DNA from 3 places in the Bacillus sp. 05T21 genome. Region 1 is predicted to be linked to each of the others. Evidence: riboswitches for the same ligand, from Rfam matches in the RefSeq annotation. Region 1 holds a riboswitch; each other region holds the start of a gene.
The links. A riboswitch is a leader RNA that binds a small molecule or an ion and turns the genes downstream of it on or off. The one in region 1 is predicted to bind thiamine pyrophosphate.

Region 1 (4,237 bases):
TTAATACATAGGAGGAATCTCCGTTTTGAGCTAAAACTATTTTGCTATCTAATAACGCTTGTTCTATCTCTATTACTATATCATCTGACCATACTTCTAACGTAATTGTGTCTAATCCCTTTGGTGCAAATAAAGGTAATAACTCATTCTCATTATTAGTTAATACTTTTTTACCCTCTGGAAGTAATGTGAAGTATGGGAATATTCGTTGGAATTCATTAAAAAGTTCCTCTTTTTCTCTTACTTTTATACCAAATTTTATTTTTGTTCCTTGAACTTTATATATATTTTCGTTATATGGAAGAAGTACTCTTACATTAGTTCCTCTAATATACTCTTTCGGACATTGGAGAATGCGCTCTAATTTAACTTCTCCCCCTATCCTATAATCATCTTCTAAATTTCTAAAACGTTTAATCCACTTTATTCCTTTTTCAGCTTGTTGCACTTTTAACTTTATAAACCTTTGCTGTTTCTTATTTAATTCAAATTCAGGAGTTGAAATCAGTATTTGGCTCCGCTTTCGCCCTAAAAGTATAGAAATATCTTTATGATTATATTGTTGATAAAACCGCCTAATCCCTACAGATACTTTTAATAGCGGAATATTCTCACCTCCACGAGTTATGTATTCAAACCGATATACATAAGCGAAATAATCATGTGTTTCTTCATCTTTAATTGGCTCAGACATCGCTTCAGAAATATGTTGTGATCGCAGTGGCGAAAAATATATTTCTTCCTCATTTTTATTTTCCATACGTAAAGGCTGTTCGCAAAAGATATGAGTAATTAGAGCCGGTACCCATTTAGAAAACGTTTTTTTATCATGTAATACTGGTAAATTACTAATTAAATCATGCTGCCATTCTAAATGTGGTGGATCTATTAATTTATTCGGTTTCCAATCACGAATAACCTCATACCAGCTTTGGAAAATATAGTCTAACTGTTCTTGTCTCATTGGTTCCTTAGCCACAATCCAAGGTGTATCTTCCTTTAATATATATGGATTATGCTGAATGAATAATATATCAGAAAACATTTCATACAATCTTTCATTTACAAGTTTTAATTTGCTCGTTAATAAAAATGTTCTATAATGTATCTCTACAATCTCAAGCCATTCAATAGGAAAATAAATATACGATACTTTCTCATTATAGAGGGGTTCTACTATATTTTTAAATGCTAATAACTGTAATTTTTCCATATTATTAATACTTCCTCTCTTAATTTATATTGATCATGAATAATACTAGAAAAGATACCAATTTTTTAAGCATTAACGAATCAAATTTTAACCAAGCACATTAAAGGAAATAGCTAAATTACATTTAGTTATATAAATAAAACATTGTTAAAATCAAATTAATATAAAATTAATATAAAATAACTATTAACATATAACTACCTCCTTATGGGACTTTATATTATAAAATCATTATAATGAATTATTATATTTTTTATCTATGATTTACAAAAAAATTACAGAAACTAAATATAATAAAAGGTATCGCCTCTTTATATAGCGATACCTTTTATATACTCTTAATTAAATAACACCTTTAACTTCTTCATTCATCGGCCATTTTTCTAATGTATATGCCATTTCCCAAAATGAATATTCATATTGACTACTAAAAATAAAATGTTGTCTCATACGATTACAGTCTGCCTCTGTTACCTTTTCAGCGATCATATCTAATCGTGTGATTTGCTCTTCTACTAGAGTACGGAACCAATCAGACCCATATGCAGAAATCCATTCTTGATAAATTGGCTCTTCTGGTTGACATTCTTTTAATCGTTCACCGATTTCATAATATAACCAATAACAAGGTAAAATAGCCGCAATAATATCTCCTAAATGCCCTTCATAAGCTGCACGATACATATGAGATGTATATGCATATGCAGTTGGCGCAGGAATAAAATTATCTTTTTCTTCTTTTGGAATCCCTAATTTCTTTGCAAAATTCTCATGTAATGATAACTCAGCTTCATACGTATTTTGTGCATGGTGTGCCATACGAGCTGTCGTTTCTAATTCAAGAGCCTTTGCAGCACCTAACGCTTGTACTCTAGCAAAATGACTCAAATAATAAGAATCTTGAAGCACATAATATCGAAAACTAGCTAAATCTAATGTTCCTTCGCCTAGTTTTTTTACAAAAGGATGGTTAAAACTTGCTTCCCAAATTGAATCTACTTCTTTACGTAATGATTGTGAAAAAGTCATTTAAATCCCTCCAAATAATGTAAAAAATATACGTATTTATCCACAATTATTAAAGCTGTAAAATAAAAAAACTTTCTTTACAGGCGTAAAGAAAGTGAAATTGACAGTATATATTCGTTAAATAGCAACGTCTTTCCCACTTCCCTACGCTGGCATTAACCAGATCAGGTACTAAGAGTCTCAAAATTCCATCTGATCTCAGCCTATAAAAGGCCCCCCTAGTGGATAAATATTTAGTTGTCGTATTGTAATTATCATAGCATAATTCATGGAACTGTCAAAAGAATTAATTATATAACTACCTTAAAAACCTTCTTCTTTCCTTACTTTTAATGAAGTTTCAATTATCATATCTAATAGTTTGCTATAATTAATTCCCGCTGCTTCCGCACTTTTTGGTAGTAAACTTGATTGTGTCATCCCTGGTAATGTATTAACTTCCATTACATATGGAATTCCTTCCTTCACCATCATATCAACCCTTGCATAAACACTACATTTTAATGCTTTATAACAAGCCAGTGACGCTTTATTTACACGTTCCTTTATTTCAGCTGGAAGTTCAATAACTTCTTCAACTGTACTAGTATCATCATATTTTGCATTATAGTCAAAGAACACAGCAGCATGTCGAATCGAAATGATAGGTAACTGTTGCCCATCAAAAATTGAACATGTAATCTCGTCACCTTTTATATACTTCTCAATTACTACTTCAGAATCCCATTCGAATACAGTTTCCAGCATAGAGATTAATTCATTTTTATCATAGACAATCTTAACTCCAACACTTGAGCCGCCAGAGTTTGGTTTTACCACTAACGGAAATCCTAATTTATCTAACTCCTCAAGCTTTAGATCCTCCATTTTTGTAAGTTCAATCCAATCTGGTGTTTCTACTCCTTCATAACGCAAAATCTTTTTCGAAATATTTTTGTCCATACATATACCGCTAGATAACATATTGCTACCGCTATAAGGAATACCTAAACTCTCTAGCGTCCCTTGAACTGTACCATCTTCTCCGTACTTTCCGTGTAATGCTAGCAATGCAAAATCAATGTCTTTCGCTTTTTCAATTAAATCCATTTTTTCATTTAACGTAATTGGAACGATTTCATATTTACTCTTATCTAAATGTGCAATCATTTCATTCCCAGTCATAATTGATACTTGTTTTTCAGAGGATACTCCTCCCATAATAACGCCAATTCTCATTTTCTCAACTCCAAGTTTCATTTTTTAAAGTTTCACCAATTATTTGAATCCCTCTAACAATTTCCTGTTCTTTCAAACGTGAAAATCCTAATCGGAATGTGTTCGCTCCTCCTCCATCAGAGTAAAAAACATCACCAGGAGAAAACGTAACTCCTTTCTCATAACACTTTTGTAAAAGTGTGCGGGCTTGAATTTTTTCTTCCAACTCTATAAACAAATGAAGTCCACCGTCTCCAGTCATTCTTTTAAACGGAATGTACTGATTACACGCCCCAACAGCTAACTCATATTTTTTCTTATAAACAGATCTTGCTTTTTTTAAATATTTTTCAAAATATCCTTCATGTAAATATTGAAACAGAACAGCTTGATCTAACGTAGATGTGTGAATGGTTCTGGCTCTTTTAACACTTTCTAAATAATGTATCAGTTCTTTATCTGCAATGATCCAACCTACACGTAAACCAGGGAAAAGTACCTTTGAAAAGCTACTAATATAAATCACATTATTACCAGCCCCTGCAAAAGTTAATAATGGCGATAAATGTGAACCCGAATAACGTAATTCTTCATTAAACCCATCCTCTATAATAGGGATCTTGTATTTTGAAAATAACCTCATCAATTCCGTTCTTTTCTCCGAACTCGTAACAATACCAGTTGGATTATGATAAGAAGGGATTAAATACGCGAAATCAAAATCCTTTTCACGCAAACTTTTTTCTACTTCATTCGTATCAATACCATCATCATTCATATCAATTCCATGAACTTCAA
Region 2 (4,237 bases), on a different contig from region 1:
CATCATTCTTTTACTGAAATATCCAAGCCCAGCTTGTGCACCGAGCCATTCTCCAATTGCTGCCCCGATCACACTAAGCGGAACTGCAATTTTTAACGCTGAGAAAAAGTAAGGAAGAGCAGATGGCAACTTTAGCTTTAGAAAAATATCTTTTTTTGTTGCACCATACGTGACTAAGAGCTCCTCCCATTCTTTTTTCGTACTACGCAGTCCATCATACGTATTGACCGCAATTGGGAAAAACGTAATTAAAACGGTAACAACAACCTTGCTCCAGATGGTATATCCAAACCATAAAACGAAGAGCGGCGCAAGCGCAGTAATCGGGATTGTTTGTGAAGCAACTAATAACGGATAAAATGCTCTTTCCATCCACGTACTCGCATTCATTAACATTGCTAGCCCTACGCCCAGTACGATAGAAATAACAATGCCTATTAAAACGACGTACAACGTTGCAGGTAAATGAACCGTGAATAATATATCTTTCAGCACCCATATCTTCATTACAATTGCAGAAGGTGATGGCAAAATGTACATCTCATCTACAATTCTTGCTCCTACTTCCCATAGAGCAAGTAGAATTCCACTTAATATAAGGGCAGGTAATAACTCCTTCAAGCGATTCATCATATAAGTACCTGCCTTTGTAACATACTAAGGAGCTCTTCTTTAAGCGCTAACACTTCAGGCTTATATAAATCTTTTCTTGTTCGGTTACGATCAAGCGGCACAATTCGCTCAGTTAAAGTTGCTATCGGTTGATTTTCTACAACCAAAATTCGATTAGAAAGAAACAATGCTTCTTCAACATCATGAGTGATAAATAAAATTGTTTTTTCCCACTCTTTCCATTGTTCAAACAACCATTCTTGCAAAGATGCCTTCGTTAAAGCGTCCAATGCACTAAAAGGTTCATCTAACAATAATATCTCCCCGCCTGTTAATAAAGTTCGGATAAAAGATACGCGTTGCCTCATACCACCAGATAAATCTTTCGGATATTTTTTCTCGTACCCTTGTAAACCAAATTTATGTAACAGTTCTTTCGCTTTTACTTGCGCTTCTTTCTTCTGCACACCTTGGCACTCTAGCGGCAGGGCCGCATTCTCAATAATCGTCCTCCACGGCAAGAGCATATCTTTTTGGGGCATATACCCTACAGGATGACTCTTTGTTTTTGTCAGCTCTATCTGTCCAGTACTTGCCTCTTCTAAGCCTGTAATAAGGCGAAATAAAGTACTTTTCCCGCATCCACTCGGTCCGATAATACTTACAAACTCTTTATCTTGTATAGAAGCATTTAATTCATCGATGATTGGTTTCTCATCATAATGAAAGGAAACATTATGAAACTGTAGTATGTTCTTGCTCCTCAAAACCCCACATCTCCTTACGATAAGCCATATCCCAGAATAAATATTCAAATCGGCTGGAATATAAGAAAATCTCCTCTAATCGGTCTAGCTCTTTCTCTGACTTTCCAACTGCCATTTCATTTAATAAATCTATTAACCAAATACAAAGGTTACCGTATTCTTCAGAACTATATCCTTGAATCCACTCTCCAAAGAACTCATGATCTCTTGCTCCAGGAATATCATTTAAACGCTTTCCAATCTCCCAATAACTCCACATACATGGAAGTAAAGCTGATATTAATTCTGCAAGTGTGCCATTTTGAGATACAGACATCATGTAATTTGTATAGGCTAAATTTTTAGCAGATGGTTTCGCAGATTCTATCTCCTCTACAGTAATGCCAAGTTTGTTTGCATACTGTTTATGGATCGTCATTTCTCCATTTAAAATCCCATCAATTTGCTCTGCAAATTTTGCCATAACTTGTGGATTCGTTGCCTTTACAACTCCAATTGCATATAGCTTTGCATAATCTAACAAATATAAATAATCTTGAATAATATAGTACTGGAATTTGTCTTTTTCCAACGTACCATCCCCCATACCTACTACAAACGGATGATTATGACTTTTCTCCCAAACAGGCTGCACCGTATCAAATAATCTTTCACAAAATTTCATTAATAATTCCCCTTCCTGTATATCTATTTATCTCAATAAAAAAACCACTTCTGTATATAAGAAGTGGTTACAGCAAATAAAATTATAATTTATTCGTTGTTCCACTTCCCTTCGCTAGTATTATCTAGATCAGGTGTTGTAAGGGTTAAGGATTATTCCTCTCTCAGCACGAAAAGCACCCCTAGTGGTGTTAATATGAAATTTTCAAATAAAAAAGCCCCGTTTCTATACGCAAAGAAACGGGGACTCATTGTTAATGTCCGAATTGCTTCCCTACGCTAGCATAATCTAGATCAGGTAATAAAAAGGATCAAAGGCTTACGGCCCTACTCTCAGCTGGCAACACCAGCCCTCCTAGCAAACTATAAAATTATCACTGTCAGTATAACACCGCCATAAGACATCATCAACTGTTTTAATTTTCTTAATTAAGAATTAATTCTTAACGTGTTAAACAAATATAAATGCGACCTCACAAATGATATATACAATATTTATATACGAATCTCTCTTCTGACATTATTTTTATTGATTTCATATTACATTTATGTGAATACGACCAATATATTATATCTTTATACTATAATAAAATTACAACTATACAACTAGAGGAGGTCTTTATTACATGAATAAAGCTACAGCTTTAACAGCAACTACTATCGCAATTGCTTCTTTACTTCCTTCTATGGGAGAATCCGATATACAAACAGCGGCTGCTAAGCAACCATCTACAGTAAAAACTGGATATGTAAAAATTGACAACGTTGCACTACATCAAAATAGCCATACAGACAGTGCAATAATTGATAACATTCGATTTAATAGCCCGGTTACTATTCTTGAGACAACTCAAGATTGGTATAAAGTATCTGTTAACAACAAAACAGGCTATATGAAAAAAGATGCAATTCTATTCAAAAAAAATGTTCAACCAAAGTCTCAATATATCGTAAATGCAAACGCATTAAACGTTCGTTCTGAACCTAATACAGAGTCTTCTATTCTAGATATATTACCAAATGGTCAATTCATTACCATTCAAGGTGAACAAGGGGATTGGTACAAAATATTACATAACGGTCAAATTGGTTACGTACAAAAAACATTTGTATCTAATGGATCCACACCTCTAGTAAAAGGTGTAACAGTACAAGGTTCTCCTTCGTATACTGTTGCAACACCAAAATTAAATGTACGTAGCAATGCTAGCACAAGTGGCACTCTACTTGGCTCATTACAAAATGGTACACAAGTACAAGTAGTAGAAACGGTAGGTACTTGGTATAAAATTCGTTTTGGCACAGGATACGGATATGTAGCAAAACACTATGTAGTGCAAAATCAAAATCAAGCACACGCTGAAACAGCTCCACCTGCATCAATTCCAGCAGTTTTCAAATTCCCTACTCAAGGGAAAATCAGCTCCACTTTTGATATGCGCTGGGAGCAAATGCATTATGGTATAGATATAGCAGCACAAGGAAATGTCTCTATCCAAGCTGCTGCTGCAGGTAAGGTTGTGAAATCTTATTATTCGGCTAGCTACGGCAATGTCGTGTTCATCGCCCATCAAATAAATGGGAAATTATATACAACAGTTTATGCTCATATGAAGGATCGCACTGTACAAGCTGGTGATCAAGTACAAACTGGACAATTAGTAGGTCATATGGGAAACACAGGTCATTCATACGGGCAACATCTCCATTTTGAATTACATAATGGGGAATGGAATTTTGAAAAAACAAATGCAGTAAACCCACTGCCATATTTAGTTAGGTAAATTATATGCCACGCAATATACCTCTCTTTATTGAATACCTGGCCTTTTTAGGTTTAATCTGTTGCTTAATCATTTATAATACGAACACTGTATTTTTATCTATTATTATTGCTTTTGTTGCTTTAGAAATCATTATGGAAGCATTACAAATGCGGCTAAAACAAAAAATTGCCCATATTTATAATGTGATTTTTCTTTTAAGTGCTCTTATAACAAATATAATTAGTAATGGTTTTTATTTATCTACCGTACTTCCTGTATTCTTTATAGGTGTTTTATTATTCATAGCTAGATACGTTCATGTTCCTAATAACCAAAAACATGAACAAGAAGCTTAGAAAGAGGAGACACTGTGTACCAATCTTTCAAAGATAATCCAATGAAATATATATTGAATTTATATGAAAAAAT
Region 3 (4,237 bases), on a different contig from region 1:
AATCTGTTTGTCCAAGAATAATTTTTTCAACTTTATTAAAATCAGCTTGATGTTTCTCCATAATCGTCTTTAACGTCGCTTCTTCTGCTGGTCCCCCCCAGCCGCCATAACGTTTACCTTCAAAATCTTTCGGTGACGTCATATTATCTTTTTTTAGAGATGCAAAAGCAGAGGTATTATGCTGAATAATTGCACCAACAGAAACAACTGGGATTCCTTCAACACGAGCTAATGTTACATTTTCTTGTGCGCTTATCGCAAAGTCTGCTTTCCCAGAAGCAATCATCTGCTCTGCCGTTACATTATCACCAGGCTGGATAATTTCTACATCAAGCCCTTGCTTTTTGTAATAATCTTTCGTTTGCGCTACATATAAGCCAGTATGATTCGTATTTGGAAACCAATCTAAAACGACTTTTACTTTTTTATCTTTACTTGAACTTTCTTCTTTCTTCGCCGGATTACATCCGGCAACAGTTACTGCTAATAATGCAGCTAACATAATTTTTAAACCTTTTTTCATTTTCTGCCGCCCTTTCTGTATATCCATGGTGCTGTTATTCTTGCCATAAATTCAACAATAAAGTACAGACATAATGTCACCATGACGATAATCGCTGCAACACCAAATACTCGAGCCGTTAAAAAGGATTTCGTTGCTCTTGTAAGCATAACTCCTAATCCTTCGCTGGCACCAAGCCATTCCCCAATAATCGCCCCCATCACACTATATGTAACAGCAATTTTTAAACCTGAGAAAAAGTATGGGAGTACTGCTGGAAACTTTACTTTCTGGTAAACTTGCCATTTCGTTGCCTTCATTGTTTGTAACAGTTTCAGCATATTTTTATCTACCGTTTGGAAACCTTCTAAAATGCTAAGCGCAATTGGGAAGAAACAAACAAGAATAACAACCATTACTTTTGGCAACATTCCGTATCCAAACCAAATAATAAATAATGGTGCGAGCACAACGATTGGAATTGTTTGCGAAATAACGAGCAATGGATTCATTAAAATCCGAAATAAAGGGATGACATCCATAATGATAGCAATACTCGTCCCAAGTAAAATTGCAAAAAACAACCCAATTATTACTTCCTGTAACGTTTGCACTGTATTCGGTAATAGTAAATCTTTCATTCCAATTAACTCTTGCACAATTGCAGACGGCTTCGGTAAAATCCACGGCTCAATTTTAAATAATGAAACAGATCCTTCCCATATAGCAATGAGAAGGATAAGCCAAATTGTTGTGATTATTTTAGATCGCTTCTGGTTTTGCATATTCATCACGGTACTTCCAAACTTTTTCGTCAATCGTTACGCCTGTACTTGGACGATAGTGAATTTTAATAGAAGTGATTACTTCTTCTGCTCCAGCATCGACGCAAGCTTGTTGCGCGCGTTTAATGACGTCAAGAAGTACATCTAATTCTCCTTCCAACGTTGTTTCCATTGCCCCTACTTCATAACGAACTCCCGACTGTTGTACAACTTCAATTGCTTTATCAACAACGGAATACACATCTTTGTTCTTCGCTTGTGGTACTACTGAAAATGAAATTGTAACTTGTTGTGACATAATAAAATCCCCCTTACAAAATATGGTTTCAAAAAAAGAAAAGGCTTTCCTACCATGTAGGAAAGCCTTGTATACAAGTTATTCTATAATAACTTATGCTACATCACTTTAAAGTAACTCCCTACGCTGGCATTATCCAGATCAGGTTGAGGGTCGATGTATACTTACATCCTCTCAGCCAATTGGCTCCCCGGTTCTTAATTCGTTTTCATTGTAGCATGATTTATTTTATTGAACAAACAAAAGCATGTATAATCATTTCATTTAACTTTTAAATTCCCCAATTAACTCTTGTAACTCCTGTGAAAGCCAACTTAAAGAACTAGCTAATTCAGCAATATCTTGTACAGACATTTCCTGTTCTTTCATACTCTCTTCAATATTACTACTACTATTCGCATACGTATTTGCGATATGTGATAGTTCATTTACAACACGAACAATATTTTGGCCATTTTGCAAAATATCACTTGAATTGCTAGAAACAGCTCTAACTTGATTTGTAACAGATTGTGCTGATTTTGAAATTTTTTCAAAGAAAGCACCACTACTTTCAACAAGTTTAATTCCAGATTCTACTTCTTTTGAAGCTTTTTGCATTGAAACAACAGCTTCTTCCGTTTCAGCTTGTGTTTCCCCGATTAATTTTGCTATATCTTTTGCTGATGCTTCCGTCTGCTCTGCTAATTTACGCACTTCATCAGCAACAACGGCAAATCCCCTTCCGGTTTCCTCAGCACGTGAAGCTTCAATAGAAGCATTTAAAGCTAGCGAATTAGTTTGATTTGGAATACCTGTAATTACTGTTACAATATCACTAATTTCTTTTGATCTTGTTTCCAAAGAACAAATAATAGAAGATAAATCTTGTACTGCATTTTGTATTATGTTCATTTGATTAATCGCCTGTTCAATAACACCATTTCCTTTTACTGAATAATGCTCCATACCTTCAGACTCTTTCGCCATTTGTTTTGCAGCATTCGTTATCTCTTCCATCTTATCTTCCATTTCATATACAATACCTAAATACTGTGGCACTGAAGTTTCTTGTGACTGAGCGCCGGCTCTTAACCCCACCATAGAACTTACAATTTCTTGAACTGCCATGCTATTCTCTTTCGTACTCACTGACAATTCTTGTGAAGATGAGGAAACCTGTTCTGCTGTCTGCTTCACTTTATCTATAATTCCTTTAAACTTCTCGATGGTATTATTAAAATACGCATTAATAATACCAATATCATCTGGTCTTTCCTCTAATTTAATACTTAAATCACCTTCACCGACTTTGCGCAATCCTTCACGTAAATCTCGCAATGGAGCAAGTGCGTTACGCACAATTAAGAATTGAATAACAGTTGCAATTAAAACAGAAATACAAATAAACATTAAACCTTGTATAATGAAGTTTTCCTTTGTAATAGGAACAATAGAGGCATCTAGATCGGCTGCAACAATTGCCACAATATTATCTTCTCCATCTATAATTGGCTCTAATATCGTTACCCATGATCCTAATGCGTCTTCATATACTTCTGTTATGTTTGCTTTTTTCGTGCTCATTACTTTATCATATGCTTTCATCCAACGATCTGGTTGTTTGTAATAGTCTCCCGGCTTTACTTCAACAACATTTGCTAAACCTGTAGACAAATCGAAGATTTGTAACTCACCTTTTTCATTTTTTTTCGCTCCAACAATATACGTTTGTCCAACACTGTTCAATTCTTTCGTTGATTCATCTAATTTCTCTGTTAACTTCTCTCTCTTTTCTCTTTCTGCCGTTGGGTCTTTTGCAACATCCCTCAATATTTCTGCGTCTAATTTATGTAATACCGTATCTCCAGTTTCAAAAGAATGCCTTTCGAATATAGACATCATACTATTTTGAAACATGTTAAAACTTAACGCTCCCATAGTACCAACAAGCGTCAAAATAACTAATACAGTTAACAATACATTCTTTTGAAGAAACGATAGCTTATGCCAATATTTTTTCATGCACATTACCTTCCTTAATTCAGTTAATACAAAATAATAATTTCAAAACACAACTTTAATTGATAACAATTCTCAAATGAAAACCAAAAAAAAAAGACCAATGAAAAAGCATTGGCCAAGACCAACCCTATCCGTCCGGCAACTGGCTAGCTTAGCCCTTCGACCTTAGCCCCTGTAGTTTTGCGTCCTCATGTTTCCATAAGTTTGCCTTTCTCGCTGAACGAGTTGAACGATATGGGAGTTCTATGAGAATTAAAATATTCTCTTCCAAATATTACAACATAAAAATTAAAATGTCCATCCATTTAAAGATGTAAATATAAAGTTTTAATGTATTATTTTTTCGAAATAATTTAACAAAGTACGTGAATGTTACATTTCTTGTGTTATATAATAAAAAATGTATATAAAATAAGGATTATTACGGATGTTTATTTAATTTTCATTCAAATTAAATTATTCGAATATATCTTAACTTACGAATTTCGGAGGTAGTTTATCATGTTTTGGCTACAATTTCTTACGTTACTACTCTGCATTTTTATTGGCGCACGCCTAGGCGGAGTTGGTCTAGGAGTAATGGGTGGCGTTGGTATGGCAATACTTGTTTTCGTCTTCCACTTACAACCTACAGCCCCTCCTATTGAT

Region 2: linked by a shared signal. The riboswitch ahead of tenA (thiaminase II) and the one ahead of tenA (thiaminase II) in region 1 are both predicted to bind thiamine pyrophosphate.
Region 3: linked by a shared signal. The riboswitch ahead of AC1DKZ_RS19350 (MTH1187 family thiamine-binding protein) and the one ahead of tenA (thiaminase II) in region 1 are both predicted to bind thiamine pyrophosphate.

Annotation. Positions count from the first base shown of each region.
Region 1 covers NZ_JBFTMD010000004.1:203,855-208,091, forward strand. The annotation lists gene AC1DKZ_RS11475 (pPIWI_RE module domain-containing protein) at 1-1,213, opposite strand, end outside; gene tenA (thiaminase II) at 1,556-2,242, opposite strand; TPP riboswitch at 2,367-2,472, opposite strand; gene ddlB (D-alanine--D-alanine ligase) at 2,546-3,460, opposite strand; gene pdxR (MocR-like pyridoxine biosynthesis transcription factor PdxR) at 3,465-4,237, opposite strand, start outside.
Region 2 covers NZ_JBFTMD010000015.1:3,557-7,793, reverse strand. The annotation lists gene AC1DKZ_RS21815 (ABC transporter permease) at 1-630, opposite strand, end outside; gene AC1DKZ_RS21810 (ABC transporter ATP-binding protein) at 630-1,379, opposite strand; gene tenA (thiaminase II) at 1,348-2,043, opposite strand; TPP riboswitch at 2,133-2,236, opposite strand; TPP riboswitch at 2,297-2,409, opposite strand; gene AC1DKZ_RS21800 (SH3 domain-containing protein) at 2,669-3,826, shown strand; gene AC1DKZ_RS21795 (hypothetical protein) at 3,832-4,164, shown strand.
Region 3 covers NZ_JBFTMD010000011.1:92,970-97,206, forward strand. The annotation lists gene AC1DKZ_RS19340 (ABC transporter substrate-binding protein) at 1-523, opposite strand, end outside; gene AC1DKZ_RS19345 (ABC transporter permease) at 520-1,293, opposite strand; gene AC1DKZ_RS19350 (MTH1187 family thiamine-binding protein) at 1,265-1,585, opposite strand; TPP riboswitch at 1,687-1,788, opposite strand; gene AC1DKZ_RS19355 (methyl-accepting chemotaxis protein) at 1,850-3,589, opposite strand; cyclic di-GMP riboswitch class I at 3,724-3,808, opposite strand; gene AC1DKZ_RS19360 (anaerobic C4-dicarboxylate transporter family protein) at 4,091-4,237, shown strand, end outside.